2 linked regions of the Casimicrobium huifangae genome follow. The protein of the gene in region 2 interacts with the protein of the main gene of each other region in a pairwise test. Links are inferred from orthologs where the notes say so. Each region holds a gene or a part of one and is shown on either strand. Other genes may lie near its edges. The genes, in order: FKL89_RS13000 and FKL89_RS01400.

Evidence for each region.
Region 1: the proteins of FKL89_RS01400 (region 2) and FKL89_RS13000 interact in binary tests that used the Escherichia coli proteins (3 or more experiments, as listed by UniProt). The link is inferred for Casimicrobium huifangae from one-to-one orthologs.

What each region holds. Positions count from the first base shown.
Region 1 is NZ_CP041352.1:2,874,339-2,881,257, forward strand. The notes cover bases 2,602-5,601. They hold FKL89_RS13000 (sulfate/molybdate ABC transporter ATP-binding protein), read left to right. Parts: upstream 2,602-3,585; coding sequence 3,586-4,617; downstream 4,618-5,601. Other genes in these bases: cysT (sulfate ABC transporter permease subunit CysT), read left to right, coding at 2,602-2,699; cysW (sulfate ABC transporter permease subunit CysW), read left to right, coding at 2,696-3,589; FKL89_RS13005 (CysB family HTH-type transcriptional regulator), read left to right, coding at 4,641-5,582; FKL89_RS13010 (Bug family tripartite tricarboxylate transporter substrate binding protein), read right to left, coding at 5,579-5,601. Also shown: FKL89_RS12980 (sulfate ABC transporter substrate-binding protein), read left to right, coding at 1-939; FKL89_RS12985 (RBBP9/YdeN family alpha/beta hydrolase), read left to right, coding at 977-1,666; more of cysT, read left to right, coding at 1,770-2,601; more of FKL89_RS13010, read right to left, coding at 5,602-6,568; FKL89_RS13015 (pyridoxal-phosphate-dependent aminotransferase family protein), read right to left, coding at 6,577-6,919. UniProt on the Escherichia coli protein: Part of the ABC transporter complex CysAWTP involved in sulfate/thiosulfate import. Responsible for energy coupling to the transport system.
Region 2 is NZ_CP041352.1:305,153-311,949, reverse strand. What follows is about bases 1,713-4,590. They hold FKL89_RS01400 (glutamate-5-semialdehyde dehydrogenase), read right to left. Parts: upstream 3,850-4,590; coding sequence 2,575-3,849; downstream 1,713-2,574. Other genes in these bases: FKL89_RS01395 (ABC transporter substrate-binding protein), read right to left, coding at 4,005-4,590; FKL89_RS01405 (class I SAM-dependent methyltransferase), read right to left, coding at 1,713-2,563. In the rest of the region: FKL89_RS01410 (glycosyltransferase), read right to left, coding at 1-845; more of FKL89_RS01405, read right to left, coding at 842-1,712; more of FKL89_RS01395, read right to left, coding at 4,591-5,033; FKL89_RS01390 (ABC transporter ATP-binding protein), read left to right, coding at 5,122-5,913; FKL89_RS01385 (ABC transporter permease), read left to right, coding at 5,923-6,690; FKL89_RS01380 (hypothetical protein), read right to left, coding at 6,714-6,797. UniProt on the Escherichia coli protein: Catalyzes the NADPH-dependent reduction of L-glutamate 5-phosphate into L-glutamate 5-semialdehyde and phosphate. The product spontaneously undergoes cyclization to form 1-pyrroline-5-carboxylate.

The sequences.
Region 1 (6,919 bases), 2.6 Mb from region 2 along the record:
GCGCAGGTCAGTCTGCTCAATGTCTCTTATGACCCGACCCGCGAGCTTTATTCCGATCTAAATGCTGCCTTCGCCAAACAGTGGAAGGCCAAGACCAACGAGACGATCAGCATCAAGCAATCCCACGGCGGCTCCGGCAAGCAGGCGCGCGCGGTGATTGACGGTCTCGAAGCCGATGTGGTCACCCTGGCGCTCGCCTACGACATTGATGCACTCTACGAAAACGGCAAGCTGCTGCCGCAGGACTGGCAGAAACGACTGCCGAACAATGCGTCACCTTACACCTCGACCATCGTATTTTTGGTGCGCAAGGGCAACCCGAAGAAGATCAAGGACTGGAACGACCTCGCGCGCCCCGGTGTTGAGGTGATCACGCCGAACCCGAAGACATCCGGCGGTGCGCGCTGGAATTACCTGGCAGCATGGGCCTATGCGCTCAGGCAACCGGGCGGTGATGAGGCCAAAGCGCGGGCCTTCACCAAATCGATCTTCGACAACGTGAAAGTGCTCGATTCCGGCGCTCGCGGCGCCACCACCACCTTCGTGGAACGCGGCATTGGTGACGTGCTGATTGCCTGGGAAAACGAGGCCTATCTCGCCATCAAGGAGCTTGGGCCTGACAAATTCGAACTGGTCACACCGTCGCTCTCGATCCTGGCTGAACCGCCGGTGAGTGTGGTCGACAAAGTGGTGGACAAGCGCGGCACCCGCAAACAGGCGCAGGCGTATCTCGAGTTCATCTACACCCCGGAAGGCCAGCAGATTGCCGCCAAACACTACTACCGGCCACGTGACGCCAAGGTGGCCGCGCAATTCGCCAAGCAGTTTGCGCCGGTCAAACTGGTGACCATCGACGAAGTGTTCGGCGGCTGGCAGAAAGCACAAAAGACGCATTTCGCCGACGGCGGCGTGTTTGACCAGATCGCGGCGCGCAAGTAGTAACTCGCTACCGCAACCCCTGCTCAACGCCAATCGCATGAAGTCGACGACGCTCATCATCCCGGGCCTCTATGGCAGCGGCCCGGGCCACTGGCAAAGCTGGATGGAGTCGCGCATCGAAGGTGCGCACCGCGTGCAGCAGGCGGACTGGGCCATCGCGTCACTCGATGCCTGGTCGGCCCGTGTCGGTGCAGCGATTGACGACGCCGTGGGCGCTGTCTGGCTGGTCGCCCACAGCTTCGGTTGCCTCGCGGCGGTGGCGGCACTTGCTCAGCGAAGCGATCCGGAGGACCGCGTCGCCGGCATGCTGCTGGTGGCACCCGCCAACCCGGAGCGCTTCGGACCACGAGGGCTGCTGACCAGCGGTGGCTCGTCGGTCACCCAAACCACCGACCTGAAAGACACCATCACCGCACTGCTCCCGCACCGACGTCTCGGAGTCCCCGCCGTCGTGGTGGCAAGCAGCAACGATCCCTGGATGCGGCTGACGGCCGCCTCCGTCTGGGCCGACCGCTGGGGTGCGCAGTTCGAATGCATCGGTCGCGCCGGGCATATCAATGTCGAGTCGGGTCACGGCCCCTGGCCGCAAGGCCTTGCGGTACTTGAGCGGTTGCGGCACGCACACGGAAACGAACCACTTGGCCACATCGAGGCGGTTGACACTGGGTATTCGCACGCACATGGCCAGCGTGGCGAGCGGATGTTGGCGCGGCAGTGGTTTGGATGAACTGTCGCTTGCTTATGCGAAATATGCATACGCTAGTACCAATTCAGTACGTTGGCAATCGCTCAAACAGATCTAACTTTTCATCTTCATCGCCGCAGTTTCCATGACCGCCAGCACCTCCGCACTACGTCCTTGGACGTCAATCCGACGACAGTCCTCTCCAAAAAATGTTGCCCTCGCTGCCATACACCGCATACCGCGTCGGCGATCGGCGCAACGCGTGCTTCCGGGCTTCTCACTGTCGCTTGGTATCACGTTGACTTATCTGTCGCTGGTAGTCCTCATTCCGCTGCTGACACTATTTCTGAAGACTGCGCAGTTATCGTGGCCCCAATTCTGGGAAGCAGTTGCTGCGCCACGGGTGGTTGCTACCTACCTGCTGAGCTTTGGTGCAGCACTGGCCGCCGCGTTACTCAATGCAGCATTTGGCTTGCTGCTTGCGTGGGTACTCGTCCGATACAACTTTCCCGGTCGCAAGCTGATTGACACCCTGGTGGATCTTCCTTTCGCGCTGCCCACTGCTGTGGCCGGCATCGCGCTGACAGCTCTCTATTCGAAGAACGGCTGGCTCGGCAGCCTGCTTGAACCGCTTGGGGTCAAAGTGGCGTTCACACCATTGGGTGTGTTTGTGGCGCTCGTTTTTATCGGTCTGCCCTTTGTGGTGCGAACCGTGCAGCCGGTGCTTGAGGACCACGACGCGGAATTTGAGGAAGCCGCTGCAAGTCTCGGTGCGTCTCGTCTGCGCACCTTTGCGCAAGTCATATTTCCGGCGGTGCTTCCCGCGCTACTCACCGGCTTCGCGCTGGCGTTCGCCCGGGCAGTCGGAGAGTATGGGTCGGTGATCTTCATCGCCGGCAATATGCCGTATGTGTCCGAGATCACTCCGCTGATCATCATCACCAAACTTGAACAATATGACTATCGCGGTGCCACTGCGGTGGCAGTGGTGATGCTGTTTTTCTCGTTTGTGCTGTTGCTGGCGATCAATCTGCTGCAGGCGTGGAGCGCGCGCCGCTCCGGGAGACAACCATGAACGGCCTGTTTGCGGCCGGGCATCGCTATGGCCGCTTCGAGACACGCGCAGCTACCCGTGATCCGGCATGGGTGAAGTGGACGCTAGTCGGGCTCGGCGTCAGTTACTTCGCGCTGTTTCTGCTGCTGCCGCTGATCTCCGTCTTTGCCGAAGCACTGCGCAAGGGATGGGAAGTCTACTTCGCAGCCATCGTCGAACCCGATGCGATTGCTTCGATCAAACTCACTCTGCTGGCAGCTGCCATTGCAGTGCCGCTCAATGTGGTCTTCGGTGTCGCCGCGGCGTGGGCGGTTGCCAAATTTGACTTTCGCGGAAAGCAGATCTTGATCACACTGATTGATCTGCCGTTCTCGGTGTCCCCGGTGGTCGCCGGGCTGATTTACGTGCTGGTCTTCGGCCTGAACGGCTGGTTCGGCGGCTGGCTGCGTGAGCACGACATCAAGATCATTTTCGCCGTGCCGGGCATTGTGCTGGCAACCGTATTCGTTACGGTTCCTTTTGTGGCGCGCGAATTGATCCCGCTGATGCAGGCGCAGGGCAAGGAAGAGGAAGAAGCTGCCGTGGTGCTTGGCGCCTCCGGCTGGCGCGTGTTCTGGCAGGTGACGCTGCCCAACGTGAAGTGGGGACTGCTCTACGGCGTGATCCTGTGCAACGCCCGAGCGATGGGCGAATTTGGCGCCGTGTCGGTGGTGTCCGGGCACATTCGCGGGCTCACCAACACCATGCCGCTGCACATCGAAATTCTCTACAACGAATACCAGTTTGCCGCGGCCTTCGCGGTTGCTTCGCTCCTCGCCCTGCTGGCACTCGTAACCCTCATTCTCAAAACTTTCGTTGAGTGGCGCCAGGCGAAGGCCATCGCTGCCGCACAAGAGGACGCCCATTCATGAGCATTCGCGTTGAACACCTGCAAAAATCCTTCGGTACCTTTCAGGCGCTGAAGGATGTGTCGCTGGACTTTCCGACCGGCGAGCTGGTCGCCCTGCTGGGCCCGTCGGGCTGCGGCAAGACAACCCTGCTGCGAATCATCGCCGGACTCGAGACGGCGGATAGCGGTCGCGTCTGGCTTGACGGCGATGACGCCTCCGACACCCATGTGCGTGAACGCCAAGTCGGCTTCGTGTTCCAGCACTACGCGCTGTTCCGGCACATGACCGTGTTTGACAACGTGGCCTTCGGCCTGCGCGCCCGTCCACGCAAGACACGGCCGGCAGAGAGTGAAATCAGGCGAAAGGTGCACCAACTGCTGGAGCTGGTGCAGCTTGACTGGGCCGGTGACCGCTTCCCTGCGCAACTCTCGGGCGGCCAGCGCCAGCGCATCGCGCTTGCCCGCGCGCTCGCCGTCGAGCCGCGCGTGCTGCTGCTCGACGAGCCCTTTGGTGCGCTCGATGCCAAGGTGCGCAAGGAACTGCGCCGCTGGCTGCGTCGCCTGCATGACGAACTGCACGTGACCTCCGTCTTTGTGACCCATGATCAGGATGAGGCGGTGGAAGTGTCCGACCGCATTGTGCTGATCAACCAGGGGCAGGTCGAACAAGTCGGCGCACCGGACGAGGTGTACCGCAATCCTGCGTCGTCTTTCGTCTACAGCTTCCTCGGTTCAGCCAACCGCTTCCCTCTTGCCGGCAGCGATTCCGCCGTGGGTTACGCGCGCCCGCACGAGACCACCATTGTCACTGATCTCGGCCTTGCCGGTAACGCTGGCGTTGCCGCGCGTGTGAGTCGCATTCATGCCTTCGGTAGCTCCGCACGCGTTGAGTTGCAGGCGCAACACCTGACCGACAGCAAGGCTGCGCCGCAGTACTACGAAGTCGAGCTGACGCGGCAGGAGTTTGAGGCGCTGCAGTTGACCGAAGGCCGACCGGTGCATCTGGTGCCGGCAAAGCTGCGCTCGTTCGATCTGGCGAAAGCGGCCTGACACCCAAGCACACCAATTTCCCCATGAACTTTCAGCAACTCCGCATCATTCGCGAAACCGTCCGTCAGAACTTCAATCTGACCGAGGTCGGCAATGCGCTCTTCACTTCACAGTCGGGTGTCAGCAAGCACATCAAGGATCTCGAAGACGAGCTCGGCGTCGAGCTTTTCGTGCGCAAGGGCAAGCGTCTCACCGGGCTGACGGATCCCGGTCGCGAGCTGGTGACAATCGTGGAGCGTCTGCTGCTGGATGCGAAGAACATCAAGCATCTCGCAGCGCAGTACGCCAATCGCGATGAAGGCCAACTCACCATTGCCACCACACATACGCAGGCGCGCTACGCGCTGCCACGAGTGGTAGCGGAGTTCCGTAAAGCCTTCCCGAAAGTCCATCTGGCCCTGCATCAGGGCAGTCCGGCAGAGACGCTGGCGCTGCTGCTTGAAGGCAAGGCAGATATTGGCGTTGCCACTGAAGCCCTGGCTGACGAGCCAGAGCTGGCGACGTTTCCGTTCTACGCCTGGCACCATGCGGTGGTGGTACCGGCTGGGCATCCACTGGCTGCGGCGCAGCCTCTGAACTTGCGGGCAATTGCCGACTACCCGATCATTACGTATCACGAGGGGTTTACCGGGCGCGCGCGCATCGACCAGACTTTCGCTGCAGCGGCGCTCGACCCCGACGTGGTGTTGTCGGCACTCGACGCCGATGTGATTAAAACCTACGTCGAACTGGAACTGGGCATCGGCATCATCGCATCCGGTGCCTTCAACGAGGCCAAAGATCGTGGCCTGGCATTGCTCAATGCTGATCACCTGTTCCCGGCCAACGTGACGCGCATCGCGGTACGTCGTGGCCACTATCTGCGCGATTTCGCCTACAAATTCATCGAGCTGTGCGCGCCGTCACTGACGCGCAGTGTCGTGCAATCCGGCGTTACGCCTCGGGCTGAGGAAGCGGCGATCTAGGCGTCCACCTTGACGTTGGCTTCCTTCACGACGCGCGCCCACTTCACCCGCTCGGCGCGCATGAAGTCGGCAAACTGTTGCGCCGTACCGCCGCCGTCTTCAGCACCCACTGCATTGAGGCGCTCCTTGACGTCCGGCATCGCCATCGCAGTGTTGATGTCGCGATTGATCCGCTGCACGAGGTCGGACGCCATGCGAGCTGGCCCAATCATGCCGTACCACGTCGTGGCCTCAAAACCGGGATAGCCGCTCTCCGCAACAGTCGGCAGATCCGGATAGGACGCCGAGCGCTTGGTGCGGGTCTGCGCAACTGCGTGCACCTTGCCGCCCTTGACATGTGGCGTCACCGCCGCCATGGTGTCGAACGAATAGTTAATCTGGCCGCCCATCAGATCTGTCAACAGTGGGGCACTGCCTTTGTACGGCACGTGCAGCACATCGACGCCTGCCGCAACCTTGAACAGCTCCAGCGCCAGATGCTGCGCGCTACCGCTGCCCGCAGAGCCGAATGACAGCGTGCCGGGCTTTGCCTTTGCGAGCGCAACGATGTCCTTCAGCGTCTTCGCCGGTGCATTCGGGTGGCAGATCAGCACGTTCGGCGTCACGCCCACCAGCGCCAATGGAGAGAAATCGGTCTCCGCGTTGTAGGGCATCTTCGGATTCAGCGCCGGGCCAATGCCATGCGAATTGATATGGCCCATCAGCAGCGTCAGGCCATCCGTCGACTTGGCCACCACGTCGGCCGCAAGCACACCGGCAACGCCAGCACGGTTCTCGACGATGACCTGCTGCCCCCACATGGTCGTGAGCTTGGGCGCCAGCACACGGGCAAGTGCATCGGTACCACCGCCCGGCGGAAAGCCCACAACGATCTTGACCGGCCCCTGTGGCCAGGTACCTTGTGCCCATAGCGCGCCGCTACCGGCGAGCGGTGCTGCGGCGAGCGCCTTGATCAATTGGCGGCGGGTGGTATTGGGTTTGTTCATCGTTGTCCTTAGTTCCGGGTTGGTGCGCGGGTGGTAGCCGCCTGCTTCTGAAGTTCAGCCATCGCTGCAACTACGCCGCTCCCCTTGAGCGAGACGCCCGCCATGGCGAGCCCCATCTCGACCGCGCAGATCGTACCCATCAGCGACACATCATTGCATTCGCCAAGATGACCAATGCGGAACATCTTGCTCTTCACCTTGCCGAGACCCGTGCCCAACGAGGCATCAAAGCGGTCATAGATGATCTTGCGCACGGCGTCGGCATCGACACCGTCGGGCATCATGACACCGGTCAGCACTGGCGAATAGACGGCCGGATCAGCGCACTGGATCTCCAGACCCCAGGCGTTC
Region 2 (6,797 bases):
TCGCTATAAATACCGGGTACACCCAGTGCAGCATACTCGCGAAACTTGAGGTTGGTCTTGCAGTTTTCGAACAGGCTGTCCCCAAGCGGTGCCAGACCAACATCCCACTGTCGAGACGCAGCGAAGTTGACAAAGTCGTCATATCCGGCAATCGCAGGGAAGGTACGGACATTGGCTGCCGTGGCCACCTCGTCAGGCCACCAACCTACGAACTCGAATATCACCCGATTCCCGAATCGAGCTTCGGCCGCGCGGACAATCCCGGCAATCAGTGTCGCCAGGTGATAGCGGGGCGTTGTCGGATAGCCAACACGCAGTGTGGATGCATCCCCTTCTTTGTCGGCGGTCGTCGCGCGCTGCCTGGCTGCCTCGAAAAGGTCGGTGTCCACCCCCGCATTGATCTGGCTCACCGCAGTAGACGAAAACTGTTCGCGCAAGTAGGTGGCCAGCGGCGGCGACTGTACCCACACGACCTGCGCATTCAACAGAAATGTTGACAGGGTGTCGCGCACGCCCGCTCGCCGGAAATACGCGGCGTTGTATGGATCCTGCCTGCTATCAATCTCGAACAAGTTGTCATCCAGGAAGTACGCGTATCCGACGCCATGAGTACGCAGGTATTGGGGGAGCCAGCCGCAACGGGGCAATGCCAGCCGAGAGATGACCAGCGGGGAAAAGGGGCGATTCGACGCGAGTGTCTCTGGCGTCACCACGACTGGTTCGAATCCAGCTCGTACCAGCATTCGCCGCACAATTTCCGTCGTGGCGATCAGGCCGTCCGCCAGCAGCATCACGCGGCGCGCGCCCCGGAAGGCAGTACTGTCCAGCTCCACCGGGTCGCTCAACGTGCGAACAACGAGGAGAAGCTCGCTGGTGTCGGAACATAGCGTGTCAGCGCCTGCCGCAGGCTGGCAGTGACGTCCGCGCCAAGCCAGCGTCCGGCCGGAGTTTCCGCCTGCAGGTCGAGCGCCTTGCGAGCGTCATCCGCGATACGACCTGCGAGTGCCTGGTCAGCAAGTATGTCCTGCGCATGGCGAGCTCGCGCGAGTGCAATAGCGGCGGACAGCAGCGGATGCGGCGGAACATTCTGCTGCTGCATTGCTTCGATCAACCCCGAAAAGTGATTACCGCCACTTTCCTGCATCGCCGCGAACGCCTGCAGCAAGCCGTTGGCCGCAGTCACCGGATCGGGTACCGATGCATATGGCGAGTCGCGCCGGATCACGGCAAATGCTATTGCCATGGCTGCGCCTTGAAGTTCCTGCAGTTGCTTGCCAGCGGCGAAAGTTCTCACCAGTCCCGCTATCGCCGACCACACGAAGGCCGATGCCTCAATGTTGCCCAGCCGGCTGCCGGCAACAATCCAGCGTGTGGCTGCTTCGCAGCGACGGTACCAGCGTGCCGCAGACGCGACATCGCCTTCGCGTTCCGCAACCTGCCCCTCGACAAAGCAGAGTTGCGGCAGGTAAAGACGGGCGCCAGCCACGAATGTCTCAAAGGAGCCGTCGGCGGTTGCCAGGAACGCGTCGACAGCAGCTTCGGTCGACGATCCCGTTCGATGCTCCAGCAGCAGGTCACGGTGGGCTGCGTGCCGCCACTTACGCGCTTCCGCTACTTGCCCACGCAGCACCAGTTCCTTGTACAGACGATAGGCCGCTCCGGCGCGCAGACTGATTCGCTGTGAGTCGATGTCTTTGTCGGTACTTTGCAGCACCTGCAACCGGTTGACGATATCGGCGAGATAACCAAAATAAACCGGCAGCGCCGCGTCGGCGCCGCCGAGGAACCTGACCGGTTCGGCACTGCACCAGCACACCAGACGCTCGTTGTACCGCCGGGTTTCAACGCAGGCGAAACCGCTCTGCCGCATCAGGGCACCGAGCTGCTTTTCCGAGAAAAGCACGCCATGGAAGCCCGGCGCCAAAGCAGCCGTCACTGTGTGATCCGAGTTTTCGGGTGCGACAAATTCAGCCGCCGGAGTCGTCAGCACCAACACGCCACGCGGCGTCAGGCGCGCGGCCAGCTCATGTACAAACGCCACCGGATTGTCGACGTGTTCGATCACCTCGCTGGCATAAATCAGGTCAAACTGGCGACCACGCGCTTCCGGGACATCAGCAAGCAGGGCGTTATGGATGTGCGATCCGAGCAGCTTGCGCCCCACGGCTGAGTAGATCGCCGGATCGCAGCCGATGGCGTCTGCATTCATGCACCGGTGCCACCAGTCGACGGTGAAACCGAAGCCGCAGCCCACCTCCAGAAATGACCGATCGCGAGCATCGGCCAGCAACGCAACCGGCCACAGCATCTCCCACAGGCCACCACTGCTCTCCACATAGCTGCGCACGAACAATGCCTCGTCCGTGTCGTAGAGATGTTCGAAGGCAATCATTTGCCCACGTAGCGAGAGGCTACCGCAATTGCTGCAGCGGTCGAAAATGCAGTCGGTACCAGCGTCCGCCTGGTGCGCCGTCTTTACGTGGGCGTGCAGGGTGCCAGCGGCACCGCAGCCGTGGCAGGTGCCAGCACTGGTTGGCACGTTCTGCAGGCTCCAGGTCAACATTGGCGTGCCGTTCAGGCCCTCACACTACCATCACCCAGCACCACATACTTCTGCGTAGTGAGCCCCTCGAGCCCGACGGGCCCGCGCGCGTGCAGCTTGTCGGTCGAGATGCCGATCTCGGCGCCGAGGCCGTATTCAAAGCCATCGGCGAATTGCGTGCTGGCATTGACCATGACGCTCGCCGAATCCACCTCGCGCAGGAAGCGCTGGGCGTGGCTCCAATGCTCGGTGACGATGCTGTCGGTGTGGTGCGAGCCATATTGCTCGATGTGCGAGATGGCCGCATCGAGATCGGCCACGACCTTGATCGAGACGATTGGCGCGAGATATTCAGTTGACCAGTCTTCCTCGCTGGCTGCCTTTACATCGAACGCGGCAAGCGCGCTGCGGGTACGTTCACAGCCGCGCATCTCCACGCCCTTGTCGGCAAAAACCTTGGCAATGCGCGGCAGCACGTCATGAATGCGCGCCTCGTGCACCAGCAGTGACTCCATCGCGCCACAGACACCGTAGCGACGGGTTTTCGCGTTGTCCGCGATGCGCACCGACTTGTCGAGGTCGGCATGCTCGTCCACATACACATGGCAATTGCCGTCGAGGTGCTTGATCACCGGCACCTTGGCGTCGGCCGCGATGCGTTCAATCAGGCCTTTGCCACCGCGCGGAATGATGACGTCGATGTATTCCGGGCGGGTGATCATTTCCCCCACCGCCGCACGGTCGGTGGTTTCGATCACTTGCACCGCCGTCTCCGGCAATTTGGCGGCCTTGAGGCCGGCGTCGATGCAGCCGGCGATCGCCTGATTGGATCGCGCAGCCTCGCTACCGCCACGCAGGATGACCGCGTTGCCGCTTTTCAGGCAAAGTCCAGCGGCATCGGCCGTCACGTTCGGGCGCGATTCGTAGATGATGCCGATGACGCCGAGCGGCACCCGCATCTTGCCGACCTGAATGCCCGATGGCCGCGTACGCATTCCGTCGATGGCGCCCACCGGGTCGGGCAATTGCGCGATCTGGCGCAGGCCCTCGGCCATGGCAGCAACGGACTTCGGGGTCAGCGTCAATCGGTCGATCAGCGCCGGGGTGAGATCGGCCTTCTTGGCGTCACGCACGTCGGCAGCGTTTTCTTCCAGGATGTGGGCTTCGCGCTTCTCGATGGTGGCGGCGATCTCCAGCAGGGCGGCGTTTTTGCTGGCGGTGCTGGCGCGGGCGATCACCCGCGCGGCCGAGCGGGCGGAGCGCCCGACCAAGTGCATGTATTCGGCGACATCAAGAAGCTTGTTCATGACGTCATTCTACCGGCCATGACGAAGGCATGAATCGTCATTGGCTTTTTCAGAAAGCGCTTATTTGATGCGGGCTTGACACCTATTAATGGCTAAAGTCAACTTTCTGCAATTTCGGCGGCCATGCCGCATTCGGACGCCAATCTTCCGAAAAGCTATTGCTTGATTGTACGCTCCGGTTTCGCCGGCAGATAGCTTGCGTCGAAGATGTCTTCCGCCTTCGGTTTGTTGCTGAACTTGAAGCCCTCGCCGATCTGCTCGATTGAACGCGCCAGGCGCTTCATGTCGACGCCGCCGATGCCGTTGGCGCGCACTTCGGGTGTCAGCACGTTCTGGTCAATCGCCATCTTGAAGCGCACGAATTCCTGGCCGTCGTTCAGGATCGAGTTCCGCTTCATCAGCGAGGCAATCGCGCCCTTCGGGTCGGCAATCGCGTCCTGCCAGCCCTTGAGGGTGGCCCTGACAAAGCCCTGCACGATCTTCGGGTTCTTCGCCGCGTATTCGCTGTCAACGATGATGCCGTTGCCGTAAAGCTCCAGTCCGAGGTTGCGCATCAACATCACGTGGATATCGTCCTGAGCGATACCGCGACCGCGCAGATTCATGTACGACGAGAACGAGAAGCCGGTGATGGCGTCCACCTTGCCTTCAACAAGCATCGGCTCACGCACCGGGAAGCCGACGTTTTCGATCTTCACTTTGCTGGCGTCGATGCCGTTCTTCTTCACGAAGGCCGGCCACTGCGCGTAGGCACCGTCGGCGGCGGGCGCGCCGAGCGTCTTCCCTTCCAGGTCTTTCGGTTTGCTGATGCCAGCCTTCTTCAATGACACGATCGCGAACGGCGGCGCGTCGTAAATCATCGCCACAACCTTGAGTTTCTTGCTCTCGGGCTTGTCACGAAAGCGCACCAGCGTGTTGATGTCGCCAAACACGAACTGATACGCGCCCGATGCAGCACGATTGATGGCCTCGGTGGAACCGTTGCCAGTGTCGATAGTCACGTCCAGCCCTTCGGCCTTGTAGTAGCCCTTGTCGAGCGCCACAAAATAGGGCGCCGCCGGCCCCTCGAAGCGCCAATCGAGGGCGAACTTGATCGGTGTCTGGGCAAACGCAGTGGGCGCGAGCGTGGCGAATGACGACAGCGCACCGAGGGTGAGCGTTGCGAACAGGGCGCGACGTTTCATGAAATCTCCGTCTTGTCAGGTCTTGTTGATCGATGGCTCCGGTACGCAAATTGCGTGCCGTGGCCAAACAGACATTGCGGAGTGTGTGATGGTGAACGCGGGCGATCCGCTGGTAGTGCTCGACCACGTGAGCATGACGTATGGCCACGGCCAGCAGGCAGTGAAAGCGGTTGACGATTTGACGCTGACCATTCACAAGGGCGAATTCATCGCGGTGGTGGGGCCTTCGGGTTGCGGCAAGAGCTCGATGATGAAGCTGATCAGCGGGCTCAAGCCAACGTCCGAAGGCCGGCTCACCATCGAGGGCAAAGCGGTGACCGGGCCGATCAACAAGGTCGGCATGGCATTTCAGGCGGCCAATCTGCTGCCGTGGCGCACGGCGGTAGACAACGTGCTGCTGCCACTGGAAATCGTCGAGCCCCACCGCTCGCGCATCGGTCGCGAGAAAGCGGCCTATCGCGACAAGGCGCGCGCGCTGCTCGCGTCCGTCGGTCTCGGCGGTTTCACCGAAAAATTTCCCTGGCAACTTTCCGGTGGCATGCAGCAACGCACCAGCATCTGCCGCGCACTGATCCACGAGCCGGAAATCCTGATGCTTGACGAACCATTCGGCGCGCTTGACGCCTTCACTCGCGAGGAACTGTGGTGCATGATGCGTGACATCCACCAGTCACGCGGCGTCACCGCGATGCTGGTCACCCATGACCTGCGCGAGGCCGTGTTCCTCGCCGACACCGTGTACGTGATGAGCGACCGGCCGGGCAAGATTGTGAAGGTGCAGACGATTGATCTACCACGTCCGCGTGATCTCGAGATCACTTACGAGAAGCCGTTTCAGGACCTGGTGCATGAGCTGCGCTCACACATCGGCAAGCACTAGGAGTCAGCGATGAAACACTGGAAAGAAAACCTCCTCGCCCCGCTCGCCTTCACCGCTGCGCTGATTTTGCTGTGGGAGCTCGCCTGCGTGCTGTTCAGCCTGCCAGCGACGGTGTTGCCCACGCCCTCCGCAGTCGCGAAGGCGCTGGTGCAGTACTGGCCTGCGATCCGGGACAACAGCCTGCAGACACTGATGACTACGCTGCTCGGGTTTGGGCTCGCGATCGTGTTCGGTCTCGTGCTCGGCGTCGCGATCGGCTGGTCAAAACTGATCTACGGCGCGCTTTACCCGGTGATGATTGCCTTCAACGCGGTGCCGAAGGTGGCGGTGGTGCCCATCCTCATCATCTGGTTCGGCATCGGCACCATTCCGGCCATCTTCACGGCGTTCCTGATCTCGTTCTTCCCGATCGTGGTCAACGTCGCCACGGGGCTGGCGACCACCGAGCCGGAGCTGCAAGATGTACTGCGCGCCCTCGGCGCCAGCAAGCTCGATGTCGTGCGCAAAGTCGGCATTCCGCGCTCGATGCCGTATTTTTTCGGCTCGCTGAAAGTTGCCATCACCCTCGCCTTCGTCGGCTCGGTGGTGTCAGAAACCATCGGCGCCAACTCGGGGCTTGGCAAGATGATGCTCGACGCGCAGGCGGGCTTCAATGTGGAGCTGGTGTTCGCCGGTGTGGCGGCGCTCGCCGTGCTTGGCATTGCGCTCTATGCGATCACTGCACTTGTTGAGCGGCGCTTCACGGGTTGGGCCTTCCGTGCCGAAGGCATCGGATGACCCGCTGCTGACAACGCCGGGCCTCAGTCAGGCAGCCCGCACTGCGTTCTCGCAAACGCAAGCGCCTTTTTCGGGCTGTTGCGTGGTGCCGACAGCGTGATGCCTTG